Regions from separate parts of the Burkholderia pulmonis genome, predicted to be linked through region 3. Evidence: predicted binding sites of a transcription regulator. Region 3 holds the regulator's gene; each other region holds the start of a gene.
The links. The regulator HrcA, encoded in region 3, represses chaperone genes, less so after heat shock. The targets are predictions, from matches to a motif close to TTAGCACTCNNNNNNNNNGAGTGCTAA.
Positions count from the first base shown of each region.

Region 1: the regulator HrcA is predicted to act here: its motif matches at 1,870-1,896, upstream of rpoH (RNA polymerase sigma factor RpoH).
Region 2: the regulator HrcA is predicted to act here: its motif matches at 1,866-1,892, upstream of AC5LXK_RS04130 (co-chaperone GroES).
Region 4: the regulator HrcA is predicted to act here: its motif matches at 2,374-2,400, upstream of AC5LXK_RS29245 (co-chaperone GroES).

Region 1 is NZ_OZ480186.1:3,212,837-3,217,046, reverse strand. Features, by position in the region: gene AC5LXK_RS14960 (cytochrome ubiquinol oxidase subunit I) at 1-186, opposite strand, end outside; gene cydP (cytochrome oxidase putative small subunit CydP) at 176-463, opposite strand; gene rpoH (RNA polymerase sigma factor RpoH) at 872-1,807, opposite strand; gene pagL (lipid A 3-O-deacylase PagL) at 2,170-2,739, shown strand; gene AC5LXK_RS14940 (nuclear transport factor 2 family protein) at 2,785-3,168, shown strand; gene leuA (2-isopropylmalate synthase) at 3,311-4,210, opposite strand, start outside.
Region 2 is NZ_OZ480186.1:892,113-896,322, forward strand. Features, by position in the region: gene AC5LXK_RS04120 (hypothetical protein) at 167-394, shown strand; gene AC5LXK_RS04125 (response regulator transcription factor) at 514-1,296, shown strand; gene AC5LXK_RS04130 (co-chaperone GroES) at 1,966-2,259, shown strand; gene groL (chaperonin GroEL) at 2,306-3,946, shown strand; gene AC5LXK_RS04140 (hydroxymethylpyrimidine/phosphomethylpyrimidine kinase) at 4,133-4,210, opposite strand, start outside.
Region 3 is NZ_OZ480186.1:736,668-740,877, forward strand. Features, by position in the region: gene recN (DNA repair protein RecN) at 1-390, opposite strand, end outside; gene AC5LXK_RS03460 (NAD kinase) at 410-1,312, opposite strand; gene hrcA (heat-inducible transcriptional repressor HrcA) at 1,444-2,466, shown strand; gene hemH (ferrochelatase) at 2,601-3,665, shown strand; gene AC5LXK_RS03475 (RNA-binding S4 domain-containing protein) at 3,750-4,157, shown strand; gene AC5LXK_RS03480 (hypothetical protein) at 4,129-4,210, opposite strand, start outside.
Region 4 is NZ_OZ480187.1:2,795,974-2,800,183, forward strand. Features, by position in the region: gene AC5LXK_RS29235 (LysR substrate-binding domain-containing protein) at 136-1,092, opposite strand; gene AC5LXK_RS29240 (zinc-dependent alcohol dehydrogenase family protein) at 1,220-2,239, shown strand; gene AC5LXK_RS29245 (co-chaperone GroES) at 2,433-2,723, shown strand; gene groL (chaperonin GroEL) at 2,736-4,210, shown strand, end outside.

The sequences.
Region 1 (4,210 bases), 1.1 Mb from region 3:
CCCGAACAGCTTGCCCCAGAACTGGGTCATGTCCTTGTAAACCTGTTTGCCGGTCATCACGTAGACGGCTTCCATGATGACGAGCAGCCAGGACAGGCCGAGCGTCAATGGCACGAACAGGAAGTGGTAGAGCGCCGTGATGCCGAACTGCAGACGTGACAGATCGACGACTTCACTACTTATCATGGTGGTCTCCCTCGGTAGATGCAGGCGCCGGTACCGAGAGCAGCTTCTCGGCGACGGCGGCAGGCGGAAGCGACATGTGCTCGGCCTGCGGATGATTGAAGAATGCGTATTTGAGCGACATCAGGAGGATCAGCTTGACGATCAGCACCAGGGTGATGTCGCGGGCGAGGGTCGGCCCGCGTGCCCACGCGGCGATGCGCGCGCGCCAGCCGATCGTGCCGGCCGGCCGCGGGGGAGGCGGCGGCGCAGGCTCTTTATTGATCGAGATCAAGGCGATTATCCTGAATCGATTTAGGTCGGATTTGGGGCGACTTTACGTCGGATTTATGACGGCCGTGAAGCTGTTTTAATCCTTTTGCGCCTGACCTGCCAATTTTAAAAGGTCGGCTTTCCGATGCCGAGTGCTGCGCTGCGGCAGACCGTCGCGAAGTGCGGGGCAAAAGTTGAGGCAGATCAAGGTTATGCGGAAGGGGGCCGCAAACGGCCTAATACCTGATGAAACAGGTCAATTAATCGACGGAGAAACGGGCGGTGAAACGGCCGGAGAAACAGCGGGTGAAATGGGCCGGGAAACGTACGCGGAAGTGCGTGAAAGGACGTGAAAGGACGTGAAAAAGACGGGCGAAAAAAAACCGCTGCCGGTCGGGCAGCGGTTTTCGATGAAGCGCTCTAAATCGCCAGGGATTTATGCGTATTCGGCGAGGGCGGTGCGCATCTTTTTCATCGCGCTCGCTTCGATCTGGCGGATGCGTTCCGCGGACACCCCGAACTCGGCGGCGAGATCATGCAGTGTCGAGCCGCCCGAGCCGTCGTCGTCGACGTGCAGCCAGCGTGCCTCGATGATGCGGCGGCTGCGCGCGTCGAGTGCCTCGAGCGCTTGCGCGATGCCGTCCGTCTGCAGCATGTCGCGCTGACGCGCGGCGAGCACGGCGGTCGGCTCGTTGTGCGAGTCGGCCAGGTAGGCGATCGGCGCGTACGACTCCTCGCCGTCCTCGACCTGCCCTTCAAGCGCGATGTCGCCGCCCGACAGGCGCGTTTCCATCTCGGTCACGTCTTCGCGCTTGACGTTGAGCTCCTGCGCGAGGCCGTCGATTTCCTCGGGCGTCATCGCCTGCATGCTCTTCTTGTGGCTGCGCAGGTTGAAGAACAGCTTGCGCTGCGCCTTCGTCGTCGCGACCTTCACCATGCGCCAGTTGCGCAGGATGTACTCGTGGATTTCGGCCTTGATCCAGTGGATCGCATACGACACGAGACGCACGTTCTGCGCCGGGTCGAAGCGCTTCACGGCCTTCATCAGGCCGATGTTGCCTTCCTGGATCAGGTCGCCGTGCGGCAGGCCGTAGCCGAGATAGTTGCGCGCGATCGACACGACGAGACGCAGGTGCGACAGCACGAGGCGGCGCGCCGAATCGAGGTTGTTGCCTTCGCGGAATTCGGTGGCGTACTGGCGTTCCTCTTCGGCGGTCAGCAGCGGGATGCGGTTGACGGCCTGGATGTACGCGTCGATGTTGCCGAGCTGGCCGGGCAACATCGATTGGGCTGCGAGCGCCAGCGAGCCTGCCGATGCGGCCTTGGCCGGCGTCGGGCTCAGGGTGTTCGGGAGGGTCAGGGCGTTGCTCACTAAAAAACTCCTTTGGAATCAGGGACAAACCCCCGGTCTCGAATGAGATTCCGTGGGCCATCTTAGCACTCCCGCAAGACGAGTGCTAATTCCTTAGAGCGGGCGTGGACATCCGAGTTCCCCGTTTTTCTATCAAACAAGTCGAGTCGATAGTCTACTCTGCGACAGGAATGGCGACGCGAAGTTCCGTAAGCCGTTGTTTCTGATGGGAATCAGTAGACGATTTCGATTTTTGTCGTTTTGGAAGCAAGCCATTTCGCTTCGTGATGCCGATCCGGAAAGTCCTTTACCATACCATTCAGTTCGCTCGGGCCAGGCTGTCGCGGCAGGCCCCATTCAACCCAAAAAGTTGGAGTGTCAGAATGAACAATAAGAAGAATCGCCGGCCCCGCAGCCGGCTTGTGCTGCATGCGATGCTGGCAGCGTCTCTTCTGGGCGGATCGGGTGCGGCGTTCGCGGATCGATGGGGGATCCAGGCAGGCGGCGGTTTTTCGGATCGTCACGGGATCGACAAGGGCGATCTCGGCGTCGTGTGGGATCCGGGCTGGAACTGGTGGGAAATCGGCGGCTGGCACTTCGCGTTCGTCGTCGAAGGACACGTCGGCTACTGGCACACGGGCGGCAACGTCCACAGCAGCATCGGCGAATTCGGGGTGACGCCGATGTTCCGCTTCATCAAGAGCGCGGGGGAGATTCGCCCGTTCATCGAGGCCGGCGGCGGCGCCCGGCTGCTGACGCACCCGACCATCTCGAACAATTTCTCGCTGTCGACCGCATTCCAGTTCGCACCGACCGCGGGTGTCGGCGTGCAGTTCGGCCAACGGCAACAGTATCAGGTCGGCTACCGTTTTGAACATGTGTCTAACGCGGGTATCAAAGAGCCGAATCCTGGTATAAATTTCCACCAGTTCTACGTGCAGTACAACTTCTGATCCGCACGCCCGCGCACGGCGGGCGCGTTGCCGAGGAGTCAGGCGATGGCGAAGGTGGTCGATGCGATCCGCGCGCTCGAGCGCGATCGGTTCCGGGCGATGGTGGACGGGGACGGCGAGGCGCTCGACGCGCTGCTGTCGGACAAGGTGTTCTTCGTTCACACCAATGGCAAACGCGAAACCAAGCAGCAGTTCATCGACGCCATCGTCGCAGGCCGCCGCCGCTATCGCCAGATCGAGATCCAGTCGCAGGACGTGCTGCCCGTCGGCGACGACACCTGCGTCGTCACCGGGCGCGCGTTGATCGAGATGGAAACGAACAACGGCGGCCTGGTCTTCCCGATCGCCTACACGTCCGTCCACACGCACGAGCAGGGCCGCTGGAGCCTGTTCGCGTGGCAGGCGACGCGGTGCGCGACCGAGACATGAGCGCGGTGGCGCTCCTTTTCATGTCCTGACCGATGCGGCCTTCTGGGCCGCTTTTTGCTGCCTCGTGCGGCGCGGATCGCGCGGCGCACGGGCGGTCACGCACCGCTCGCTGACGTTTCAACCCTGAGGCGAGCTCCGGCGGTCAAGCTGCCGCGCGGCGGTCCGCGCAGTGCCAGGCCGAACGGTTGATCGCGCTGACGACGGCATCGAGCGCCGCGCTCGCCGCGTCGGCATGCAGGCCGACACCGTGCCGCAGCTGCGCATCGCCGACCCGGCAGCCGACCGATACGGCGATCCGGCCGTCCGTCGTGCGCGCGTGCTCGCACGACGCGACGTCGATCGCGATGCCGGCGGCTGCCGCAAATGCCGCGGCGAAACGTCGCACGGCATCCTCGGGCGTCGCATCGTCGGCGGGCGCCGCCGCGATCTCGCGGCTCTGCCAGCGTGCGCCGCTGCCGTGGCGTGCGGCCGGCCCGTCGGTCTCGAAGAATTCGCGTGCGAACAGCGCGCAGATCGCGTTGCCCGTCACTTCCTCGCCCGATGCGTCGGCGAGCGTCTGCACCGCATGGCTGAATTCGATCTGCACGCGGCGCGTCGGCGTGAAGCCCATCCCGCGCTCGAGCAGGAACGTCGCGCCGCCCTTGCCGGACTGGCTGTTTACGCGGATCACGGCGTCATAGCTGCGGCCGAGGTCGGCCGGATCGATCGGCAGGTACGGCACTTCCCACACCGCGTCGGGGCGTTGCTGCGCAAAACCCTTGCGGATCGCGTCCTGGTGCGAGCCCGAGAACGCGGTGAACACGAGGTCGCCTGCGTACGGGTGGCGCGGATGCACGGGAATCTGGTTGCAGCGTTCGACGATGCGGCGCACGGCGTCGATGTCGGAGAAATCGAGGCCCGGGTCGATGCCCTGCGTGTAGAGGTTCAGCGCGAGCGTGACGAGATCGACGTTGCCGGTGCGCTCGCCGTTGCCGAACAGGCAGCCCTCGATGCGATCGGCGCCCGCAAGCAGCGCAAGCTCGGCCGCCGCGACCGCGGTGCC
Region 2 (4,210 bases), 160 kb from region 3:
CAGGTCCCCCCCTGTTTTCAACTCAAAACTCGGAAAAAGGGAGCGTTCGAGGAACGGGGTTTACCCCCTTTGATCTCTGGAAAGTGCTTCGATATTCTACTGATATGTTAGTAACATCTGAGTGGCATGGTTGATGGTTGAATGAGTCACGTCATACCAGGTGACGATGAATTTGCTCGACGCATCGATTGCTGTCGAGGTCGGTACGAGTGTGATCAATCCAGGTGCCGGCGTGCCTGGCAGTCTCGCGATGTTCTTTTTGCGGCAGTCTGCCAACCCGCAGCATCGATGCCGTTCCTTGTGTTCGGAACGAAACGGGGGTGCCTTGGAAATTGATGGCGGACAGGGCGGGAAGATCGTGTATCGGCGCGGTTTCGAGGTTGATGTTGGGTGAGGTTGGTTTCAATCGGTCGGCAATTATCAAAAACAAGACATACGTTCAGACCTGTTTATTCGGGCGATCGATTTGGAGTGCGATGAAAATCATTCGGGATGACGAAGGCTGGGGGTGTTATGGGTATCTTGTTGGTGGAAGAGGATCCGGATCAGGCGTCGGCCTTTGAAAAGGCGCTGCGAGGATCCGATCGGGAAATTTTCCGGGTGCGCGATAGCGCGCGAGCGGTTCGGTTTCTGAAAAAGGAGGTGGTCGAGCTCATCGTGCTCGACTGGCGAATTCCGGATGCCGACGGCCTGAATCTGCTGCACTGGATTCGGGCCAACGTCGGGGAAGAACCGGCCGTTCTGTTCCTCGCCGCGAGAACGCTTGAAGCGGATGTCGCCGCCGCGCTGGACGCAGGCGCCGACGAGTACATCGGCAAACCGTTCCGCGAGATCGAATTGGTCGCCCGCGTCAACGCACTGTTGCGTCGAAAGGGCCACAAGAAGAAACCCGGTAGCAGGGTCGAGGTCGGCGCGTATGTTTTGAATCCGCTGGCGCGCACGATCACCGTGCACGGCAAAATCATCGATTTGACGGCAAAGGAATTTGCGCTGGCAAATTTCCTGTTCACCAACATCGGGAGCGTGCTTTCCCGGGATGCCTTGTCGACGCTGGCGTGGGGGCGGGCGCTCGATGGCACGTCGCGGAGTCTCGACACCCACATCTATCGGCTTCGACAAAAATTGGCGCTTCGTCCGGAAAACGGGCTTCAATTGAATGCCGTCTATACGCATGGCTACCGGCTCGACAGGGTCGACGAGTTTTCGATGGGGGAGAATTTTTCGGTGCCCGTTTCGGTGCCCGGCCAGGCCTCGCAGCGAACCATTTCCGAGAGTCCTGCTTCTGCGCTGGTTTAGGGCGTTCCGGGAGATGCGTCCGTCTAATGGGGCGAAGGTGATCCGGGCTGCTCTTTGCGCTTCGTAGTTATCCGGCGGACAGCCTCGCTTCGCCCCGGCGATCGCGACTCCGCCGTGATTCGTTCATCTCCACGGAAGTCTGGTCGGGTGCCCACGACTTTGCGCCGGGCGCGGGCCGTGAAGCTGCAAGGTGATGAACTTCTTTTGTTCCGAGGGGACGAAGGTGTGGCGGCGCATCCTCGTCGTGATCGCGACAAGACATCAGGCCCCATATAATTTGCCCGAACTTGCCCGGTACGCGGGATATCCCTGAGGGATCGTGGCCGCCGGGTATCTCCGTGGGGCCGGACCGCGCAAGCAGCTTGCGGCATCTTCCCGGGTTCCCCGTCTGTCGGCTGTGCTCGTATCCAAGTCATTGTTTTTGCGTGACATATTTGGGTTTGCCTTGTGTCGCTGAGGTCATCGCAGGGCTGCGCCCCAGTGAGCAAAGCGCGAGTTCGAGCGAGCGTCGACACCCGAAAAAAACCGCCGATCCCCCTTCTTGAATTTGTCAAAACCCGTCCATATAATTAGCACTCGCTGCACGAGAGTGCTAACAATTCTCTGCCGGGCGATCCGCCGGGCAGATTCCCTAAGCGTTCTTCAATCTCAGTCAAGAGAGGAGTGAATATGAACCTTCGTCCTTTGCACGATCGCGTGATCGTCAAGCGCCTGGATCAGGAAACCAAGACCGCCTCGGGCATCGTCATCCCCGACGCCGCTGCTGAAAAGCCGGATCAGGGCGAAGTCCTGGCCATCGGCCCGGGCAAGCGTGACGACAAGGGCGCACCGATCGCACTCGACGTGAAGGTCGGCGATCGCGTCCTGTTCGGCAAGTACGCAGGCCAGACCGTGAAGGTCGACGGCAACGAACTGCTGGTCATGCGCGAAGAAGACATCATGGCCGTGGTCAACGCCAAGTAAGCGTCCACCGACGGTACATATTCCCAAGAATTCAAGGAGTTAGAAGATGGCAGCTAAAGACGTCGTATTCGGCGATTCCGCCCGTTCGAAGATGGTCGAAGGCGTGAACATTCTCGCCAACGCGGTCAAGGTCACGCTGGGTCCGAAGGGCCGCAACGTGGTGCTCGAGCGCAGCTTCGGCGGCCCGACGGTCACCAAGGACGGTGTGTCGGTCGCGAAGGAAATCGAGCTGAAGGACAAGCTCCAGAACATGGGCGCGCAAATGGTCAAGGAAGTTGCTTCCAAGACCAGCGACAACGCAGGCGACGGCACGACGACGGCAACCGTCCTCGCGCAATCGATCGTTCGCGAAGGCATGAAGTACGTCGCATCGGGCATGAACCCGATGGACCTGAAGCGCGGCATCGACAAGGCAGTCGCAGCGGCTGTCGAAGAGCTGAAGAAGATCAGCAAGCCGTGCACGACGAACAAGGAAATCGCACAGGTCGGTTCGATCTCGGCGAACAGCGACACGTCGATCGGCGATCGTATCGCTGAAGCGATGGACAAGGTCGGCAAGGAAGGCGTCATCACCGTCGAAGACGGCAAGTCGCTGGCCGACGAACTCGACGTCGTCGAAGGCATGCAATTCGACCGCGGCTACCTGTCGCCGTACTTCATCAACAACCCGGAAAAGCAAGTCGCCGTCCTCGACAACCCGTTCGTGCTGCTGCACGACAAGAAGGTGTCGAACATCCGTGATCTGCTGCCGGTACTCGAGCAAGTCGCGAAGGCTGGCCGTCCGCTGCTGATCATCGCCGAAGACATCGAAGGCGAAGCGCTCGCAACGCTGGTCGTCAACAACATCCGCGGCATCCTGAAGACCGTTGCGGTCAAGGCGCCTGGCTTCGGCGATCGTCGCAAGGCGATGCTGGAAGACATCGCGATCCTGACGGGCGGCCAGGTGATCGCCGAAGAAACCGGCCTGACGCTCGAGAAGGCAACGCTGGCAGAACTGGGCCAGGCGAAGCGCATCGAAGTGGGCAAGGAAAACACGACGATCATCGACGGCGCAGGCGAAGCCGTGAACATCGAAGCACGCGTGAAGCAAGTGCGCGCGCAAATCGAAGAAGCGACGTCGGACTACGACCGTGAAAAGCTGCAAGAGCGCGTGGCCAAGCTGGCCGGCGGCGTTGCAGTGATCAAGGTCGGCGCTGCGACCGAAGTCGAAATGAAGGAAAAGAAGGCACGTGTCGAAGACGCACTGCACGCAACGCGCGCAGCTGTGGAAGAAGGCATCGTGGCAGGCGGCGGCGTTGCGCTGATCCGCGCTCGCACCGCGATCGCGACCCTGACCGGCGCGAACGCCGACCAGAACGCCGGCATCAAGATCGTGCTGCGTGCAATGGAAGAACCGCTGCGCCAGATCGTCACGAACGGTGGCGAAGAAGCGAGCGTCGTGGTGGCGGCAGTGGCTGCAGGCAAGGGCAACTACGGCTACAACGCAGCAACGGGCGAGTACGTCGACATGGTTGAAGCCGGTGTCGTCGACCCGACCAAGGTTACGCGTACCGCACTGCAGAACGCAGCGTCGGTTGCAGGCCTGCTGCTGACGACGGACGCAGCTGTCGCAGAACTGCCGAAGGAAGACGCACCGATGCCGGGCGGCATGCCGGGCGGCATGGGCGGCATGGGCATGGACATGTAATCGACTTCGGTCGATGGTGTCCGGAGCGCGCAGCGATGCGCGTTCCAGCCAAAAGAAAAGACCCGCAGCGATGCGGGTCTTTTTTTATTTGGGCGAGGATTTCGATGCGTGCGCGGGGCAACCGGATACGTCACGCCCAGAAGCGGCGCGGCGTGCGGCGGCGGGGCCTGCCCGCCGCATCGCGATTCAATGCCGGTGCGACGTCCTTGGTGCCGGGTCGGCCTTCACGGCCGGCGGCGTGTCCGCATCGTCGTTGCTGCGCGC
Region 3 (4,210 bases):
CGCATGCTGGCCGTGGATGTCGACGAGCATCTCGCCGAGTTCGCGCAGCTGCGCGAGTGTCGCGCTGGTGCCGTTGATGAACGCGCGCGAACGGCCGTTCGCGTCGATCACGCGGCGCAGCATCACGGTGTCCTCGGCGTCGAACGCGTGTTCGTCGAGCCAGCGCGCGACGCGGTCGTGCGGCGTGAATTCGGCCGTGATGTCGGCGCGGCCGCAGCCGGTGCGCACGACGCTCGCGTCGGCGCGTTCGCCGAGGGCGAGGGCGAGGGCGTCGATCAGGATCGATTTCCCGGCGCCGGTTTCGCCGGAAAAGACGGAAAAGCCGCTGTCGAATTCGAGATCGAGCGCGGCGACGATGACGAAGTCGCGGATCGAGAGGTGGCGGAGCATGGTGTCGGGCGGAGCGGCGTCAGGACGCCTTGTCGTCTTCGTTCGAGGCGTGTTCGTTCCAGTGCAGCTTCTTGCGCAGCGTCGTGTAGTAGCTGTAGCCGATCGGGTGCAGGAACGGCACCGTGTGCTTCGAGCGGCGCACCTCGATCGTGTCGTTCAGTTCGAGCGACGTGAACGACTGCATGTCGAAGTTCACGTTGACGTCGCGTCCGCCCACGATCTGGATCGCGATTTTCGTGTCGTCGGGCAGCACGATCGGCCGGTTCGACAGCGCGTGCGGCGCGATCGGCACGAGCACGATGCCTGCCAGCTGCGGATGGAGGATCGGGCCGGCCGACGACAGCGCGTAGGCGGTCGAGCCGGTCGGCGTCGCGACGATCAGGCCGTCCGAACGCTGGTTGTACATGTACCGGCCGTCGACCGACGCGCGCAGTTCGACCATCCCGGAGAAGCCGCTGCGGTTGACGACGACGTCGTTGAAGGCGAGCGCGTGGTAGATCGGTTCGCCGTCGCGCATGATCCGCGCCTCGAGCAGCGAGCGCTCCTCGCGCTCGAACTTGCCGGCCAGTATCACGGGGACGAGCGCGTGCATGTCGGCTGCCGCGATGTCCGTGATGAACCCGAGCCGCCCGTGGTTGATCCCGATCAGCGGCGTCCGGTACGGCGCGAGCTGCCGGCCGATGCCGAGCATCGTGCCGTCGCCGCCGAGCACGATCGCCACGTCCGCTCGCGCCCCGATTTCGGCCGGGGTGAGCGCCGGATAGCCGGCAATGCCGATCTCGCGCGCGGTGTCGCCTTCGAACACGACCTCGAAGCCGAGCTTGGTCAAGCTGGCCGCCAGCGTGGCAAGCGGCTCTGCGATGCCGGGCGTGTTGCTCCGGCCGACGAGCGCGACAGTATTGAACTGATTACCGGTTCTCATGCCGGCATTACACCATAGCTCGTTGACGAAAAGAACCGGTTGTGCGCGGACGGGGCCGGATCGGGCCGGCCCGCGCAACGGAGGGCGACGCCACTCGCCGCGGTCGCGCGGTTGCGCTAAAATTTTCCACCATGCTAGATCCTCGCGCACGAACCCTCCTGAAAACCCTGATCGAACGGTATATCGCCGACGGTCAGCCAGTCGGATCGCGCACGTTGTCCCGTTACTCCGGGCTCGAGCTGAGCCCGGCGACGATCCGCAACGTGATGTCCGACCTGGAGGAGCTCGGCCTCGTGTCGAGCCCGCACACGTCGGCCGGCCGCGTGCCGACGCCGCGCGGCTACCGGCTGTTCGTCGACACGATGCTGACGGTCGAGGCGCCGATCGACGCCGAGGCCGTCGCGCGGCAGGTGCAGAACACGCTGCAGGCCGGCGAGCCGCAACAGCGGGTGGTCGCGGCAGCCGCGAGCGTGCTGTCGAACCTGTCGCAGTTCGCGGGTGTCGTGCTGACGCCGCGTCGCAGCCACGTGTTCAAGCAGATCGAGTTCATGCGCCTGTCCGACAAGCGCATCCTGCTGATCATCGTCACGCCCGAGGGCGACGTGCAGAACCGCATGCTCGCGACGCCGCGCGACTATTCGCCGTCGCAGCTGACCGAGGCGTCCAACTACATCAATGCGCATTTCGCCGGACTGTCGTTCGACGAGGTGCGCCGCCGCCTGCGCGACGAGATCGACCAGTTGCGCGGCGACATGACCACGCTGATGCATGCGGCCGTGACGGCCAGTACCGAGGTGCCCGACACCGAGGACACCGTGCTGATTTCCGGCGAGCGCAACCTGCTCGAAGTGGCGGATCTTTCGTCCGACATGGCGCGGCTGCGCAAGCTGTTCGACGTATTCGACCAAAAGACGGGCCTCCTGCAACTGCTCGACGTGTCGAGCCACGCCCAGGGCGTGCAGATCTTCATCGGCGGCGAATCGACGCTCGTGCCGATCGAGGAAATGAGCGTCGTCACCGCGCCTTACGAGGTGAACGGGCAGATCGTCGGCACGCTCGGCGTGATCGGCCCGACCCGCATGGCGTACAACCGCGTGATACCGATCGTCGACATCACCGCGCGGCTGCTGTCGCTCACGCTGAGCCAGCAATAGCCTGCGTCGGCCGCCTGATCCCGCCCCGACATCGTGTCGCAATGCCGCACGCGCCGACAGTCGGCCGAACGGTACGGGGCGGCCCGCTATAATTGAGGGCCGTCCGGTCCCGTGCCACGAGCACGTTCTTGCCCATGCGTTTCGATCTTGAGCCGCCTTCGAGCATCGCGGCCGCCCACCGCATCGGTGTGCTGCTGATCAATCTCGGCACGCCCGACGCGCCCACGCCCCGCGCGGTACGGCGCTACCTGGCCGAATTCCTGTCGGATCCTCGGGTCGTCGAGATTCCGCAGGCCGTCTGGCAGGTGCTGCTGCGCACGCTGATCCTGCCGCTGCGCGGCCGCGCGTCCGCAAAGAAATATGCGGCCGTCTGGATGCCCGAGGGCTCGCCGCTGCGCGTGTACACCGAACGCCAGACCGACAGCGTGCGGCACCTGCTCACGTCGAACGGCTATCAGGTCATGGTCGACTACGCGATGCGCTACGGCAGCCCGAACATTTCACACGCACTCGCGCAGTTCAAGCGCGCGGGTGTCGAGCGCGTGCTGCTGATGCCGATGTATCCGCAATATTCGGCGTCGACCACGGCCACCGCATTCGATGCCGCCTTCGACGCGCTCGCGCGCATGCGCAACCAGCCGGAAGTGCGTACGGTGCGGCATTACGCCGACCATCCGGCCTATATCCACGCGTTGGCCGAGCAGGTGCGCCAGTACTGGGCGCAGCATGGCCGGCCCGACTTCGCGGCCGGCGACAAGCTCGTGCTGAGTTTCCACGGCGTGCCGAAACGCACGCTCGACCTCGGCGACCCGTATCACGACCAGTGCCAGCAGACGGGCGCGTTGCTGATGGCTGCGCTCGGGCTGTCGACGACCGAATGCCGCGTCACGTTCCAGTCGCGTTTCGGCAAGGCCGAATGGCTGCAGCCGTACACCGCGCCGACGCTGCGCGAATTCGGCGAGGCCGGCGTGAGGCGAGCCGACGTGTTCTGTCCTGGTTTCACGGCCGATTGCCTGGAGACGATCGAGGAAATCGGCATGGAAGTGCGCGACGAGTTCCTCGGCGGCGGCGGCAAGTCCTTCCATCGTATTCCGTGCCTGAACGGCGCGCCCGCGTGGATCGGCGCGATCGGCGAGATCGTCGCCGAGAACCTGCAGGGCTGGCCCGTCAGGGCTGCGCAACCCGAAACGGTGAACTGAAATGAAACAACCCGTGCGCTCACTTCGTGCGCCGTCCCCCGCGGGGGCGGTCGGCGTCCTGGGGGCGGCCCGGCGGAGGCTGGCATGAACTACAAGATTTCCACGGACCCCGGCGCGAAGCTGCGCATCGACAAATGGCTGTGGGCGGCCCGGTTCTTCAAGACGCGCTCGCTTGCGACCGATGCGGTCGACAAGGGGCACGTGAAGATCGGCGGCGCGGCGGTCAAGCCGGCGAAGGACGTACGGGTCGGCGACGAGGTCGAGATTGCGATCGACGGCATCGTCTGGCACATTGCCGTGCTGGGCGTGTGCGACGTGCGCGGGCCCGCGAGCGTCGCGCAGACGCTTTACGCGGAAACGGAAGCGGGGCGGGCCGCGCGGCTCGCCGAACTGGAGCGGCGGCGCACGTATCGCGAGCCGGCGGCCGAGCTGCACGGCCGGCCGACGAAGCGCGATCGCCGCATCATCGACAGATTTTCTGGTGGGAGCTGAACATCTGGTCGAATGTCGCCCGCGCGCTTCCGTATTCGGTCGTGCGGTCGTTA
Region 4 (4,210 bases), on a different replicon from region 3:
GATACACGACGTTGATCACGGTCACGACGATCCCGATGACGATCAAGACCTGCAGCTTCCTGTTCATGACAGCGTGCCCCCGCCTGTGCGTTGTGCGGGTGATCATACGCCGCGTCGACCGAACGTGCGGTGTCGCTACGGAGCGCGCGCTGCGCGGCGCGGCGGCACGCGCTCGCCGTCGGCGTCATCGGACGCCAGCATGGACGGAATCTCGTCGACCAGCGTGTCGATGACCACACGCAGCTTCGACGGCACATGGCGCGACGCCGGTCGCACCGCGTACACCTCGGCACCCGACACGCTGTCGCTGTCCATCACGAGCGCGAGACGGCCGTCGCGCACATACGGCGCCATCAGCCAGCACGGCAGCCATGCGAGGCCCGCACCGGCGGCAGCCGCATCGGCGATCGCCTGCAGGTCGTCGAATCGCAGGCGGCCGGCCGTGCGATGGTCGTGCACCGCGCCGTCCGTGCCGATGATCCGCCACGGCGTCGGCTGCCCGCCGCGCGAGTACGCGATGCCGACGTGCGATGCGAGTTCGTCGAGCCCCGACGGCCGGCCGTGGCGATCGAGATACGCGTGCGACGCGCAGATGCCCATGCGCTGCACGCCCAGCTTCCGGCCGACGAGCGCGCTCGTGTCGGCCAGCTCGCCGATGCGCACCGCGAGGTCGAAGCCGTCGTTGACCAGGTCGGCCACGCGGTCGCTGAACGACACGTCGATCTCGAGCCGCGGATACCGCTCGACGAGGCGCCGCACGACGGGCGCCACGCACTGCCGCCCGAACAGCACGGGCACGCTGATGCGCACGCGCCCGGCCGGCTCGCGGCGGCCCGCGTCGAGTGCGGCCTCCGTCTCGCCGAGTTCGGCCAGCAGCCGCCTGCACTGCTCGTAATAGACGAGCCCTTCGTCGGTCAGGCCGAGCTGGCGCGTCGTGCGCTGCAGCAGCCGTGCACCGAGCCGGTGTTCGAGCCGCGCGACGATCTTCGCGACGGCCGAGCGCGTCATGCCGAGACGCAGCGCCGCCGCCGCGAAGCTGCCCGATTCCACCACGTCGACAAATTCGGCGACGCCCCTCAGCCGCTCGTCCATGCAGTTCCGCTCCGGTGGGATGACTGGTTTGTGTCCACACAGGCGACAATCGTTGGCCGAATTCTCGCCAATGCGTCCACCCGCGCAACACTATGATAGTCCGGACTATCTCGAAAAAGGAGCGCACATGCATGCATGGCAAGTCAAACCCGGCGACGGCATGGCCGGGCTCCGGCGCATCGATGCGACGCCGCGCGCGGTCGGGCCGACCGACGTCGTCGTGAAGATCCACTCGGCCGCGCTGAACTATCGCGACCTGATGTTCGCGCGCGGCGACTATCTCGGCATCGGCACCGCCCCGCTGATTCCGGTCGCCGACGGCGCCGGCGAAGTCGTCGAAACCGGCCGCGACGTCACGCGCTTCAAGCCGGGCGATCGCGTGATCAACACGTATTTCCCGCGCTGGATCGACGGGCCGGCCACGCCGCAGAAAGTCTCGGGGTCGGCCGGCTCGCATTTCGACGGCGTGCTCGCCGAACGCTTCGTGTCCGACGAGGCGGCGCTGGTCGCGATTCCCGCGCATCTCGACTACGACGCGGCGGCGACGCTGTCGTGCGCGGGCATCACCGCATGGAACGCGCTGTTCGTCGACGGCGGACTCGGGCCGGGCGCGACCGTCGTGCTGCTCGGCACGGGCGGCGTGTCGATCATTGCGCTGCAGCTCGCGCGTGCGGCCGGGCTGCGCACGATCGTGACCTCGTCGAGCGATGCGAAGCTCGAACGCGCCCGCGCACTCGGTGCGGACGCAACGATCAACTATCGCGCAACGCCGGAATGGCAGCACGAGGTGCTGCGGCTCACCGACGGGGCGGGTGCGGATCTGGTCGTCGAAGTGGGCGGCCGCGATACGCTGCCGCGCTCGGTCGCCGCGACGAAGATGGGCGGCATCGTGTCGGTGATCGGCGGCCTCAGCAGCTTCGGCGGCCCGGAACTCGGGCTGCTGTCGCTGATCGGCGGCTTCCGGAGACTGCACGGGCTCATGGTCGGCAGCCGTGCGATGCTCGACGACGTCGTGCGGCTCGTCGATGCAATGCGGATCGAGCCGGTGGTCGATCGCGTGTTCGGTTTCGACGAGGCGCCGCAGGCGTATGCGTACCTGGAGTCGGGGCAGCATTTCGGCAAGGTCGTGATTCGCGTCGCTTCGTAATGGATGAAGGCGGCACACGCCGCCTTCTCCTGCATCTTTCATCTCTCCTCCCCGCCCGCTCGTCCAAAGCGCATTCGCGCAAATGCTTTTCCGAATCCGTTATTGGATCGCGCCGCCGCTCATTTTTATACTCGTCAGCACTCTCTGTTAAAGAGTGCCAGCCAATTTCGACAGATCAGCACAGGACGAACAAATGAGCCTACGCCCCTTGCACGACCGCGTGATCGTGAAGCGACTCGACCAGGAAACCACCACCGCGTCGGGCATCGTGATTCCCGACAGCGCCGCCGAAAAGCCCGACCAGGGCGAAGTGATCGCCGTCGGCCCCGGCCGCAAGGATGCGGACGGCCAGCGCATCGTGCCCGACCTGCAGGTCGGCGAGCGCGTGCTGTTCGGCAAGTACGCGGGGCAGGCCGTCAAGGTGGACGGCAACGAGTTTCTCGTGCTGCGCGAAGAAGACATCGTCGCGGTCGTCAATCAATAACGGAGCGCAATCATGGCAGCCAAGGAAATCATTTTCAGCGACGTCGCACGGTCGAAACTGACCGAAGGCGTGAACATTCTCGCGAACGCAGTGAAGGTCACGCTCGGGCCGAAGGGCCGCAACGTCGTGCTCGAACGCAGCTTCGGCTCGCCCGTCGTCACGAAGGACGGGGTATCGGTCGCGAAGGAAATCGAACTCGCGGACAAGCTGCAGAACATCGGCGCGCAGCTCGTGAAGGAAGTCGCGTCGCGCACCAGCGACGCAGCCGGCGACGGCACGACGACGGCCACCGTGCTCGCCCAGGCGATCGTCCGCGAAGGCCAGAAGTACGTGGCGGCCGGGCTCAACCCGCTCGACCTGAAGCGCGGCATCGACAAGGCCGTCGCGTCGGCCGTCGACGAGCTGAAGAAGATCAGCCGGCCGACCACCACGAGCAAGGAAATCGCGCAGGTCGCGACGATCTCCGCGAACGGCGAGGAATCGATCGGCCAGCGCATCGCTGAAGCGATCGACCGCGTCGGCAAGGAAGGCGTGATCACCGTCGAGGACGGCAAGTCGCTTGCCGACGAGCTCGACGTCGTCGAAGGGCTGCAGTTCGACCGCGGCTACCTGTCGCCGTACTTCATCAACAATCCCGACAAGCAGATCGCCGAGATCGAAAGCCCGTACATCCTGCTGCACGACAAGAAGATCTCGAACATCCGCGACCTGCTGCCGGTGCTCGAACAGGTCGCGAAGTCGGGCCGCCCGCTGCTGATCATCGCGGAGGACGTCGAAGGCGAAGCGCTCGCGACGCTCGTCGTGAACAACATCCGCGGGATCCTGAAAACGGTCGCGGTCAAGGCGCCGGGCTTCGGCGATCGTCGCAAGGCGCTGCTCGAGGACATCGCGATCCTCACCGGCGGCCAGGTGATCGCCGAGGAAACGGGCCTCACGCTCGAGAAGGCGACGCTCGCCGAGCTCGGCCAGGCGAAGCGCATCGAGGTCGGCAAGGAAAACACGACCGTGATCGACGGCGCGGGCGATGCGAAGAACATCGAGGCGCGCGTGAAGCAGATCCGCGTGCAGATCGACGAAGCGACGTCGGACTACGACCGTGAAAAGCTGCAGGAACGCGTCGCGAAGCTCGCGGGCGGCGTCGCGGTGATCAAGGTCGGCGGCGCGACCGAAATCGAGGTGAAGGAGAAGAAGGATCGCGTCGACGACGCGCTGCACGCCACGCGCGCGGCCGTCGAGGAAGGCATCGTGCCGGGCGGCGGCGTCGCGCTGATCCGCGTGCGGCAGGCGATCCGCGAACTGAAGGGCGTGAACGCCGATCAGGATGCGGGCATCAAGATCGTGCTGCGCGCGCTCGAGGAACCGCTGCGCCAGATCGTCACGAATGCGGGCGAGGAAGCGAGCGTCGTCGTCGCGAAGGTCGCGGAAGGTTCGGGCAACTTCGGGTACAACGCGCAGACGGGCGAGTACGGCGATCTCGTCGAATCTGG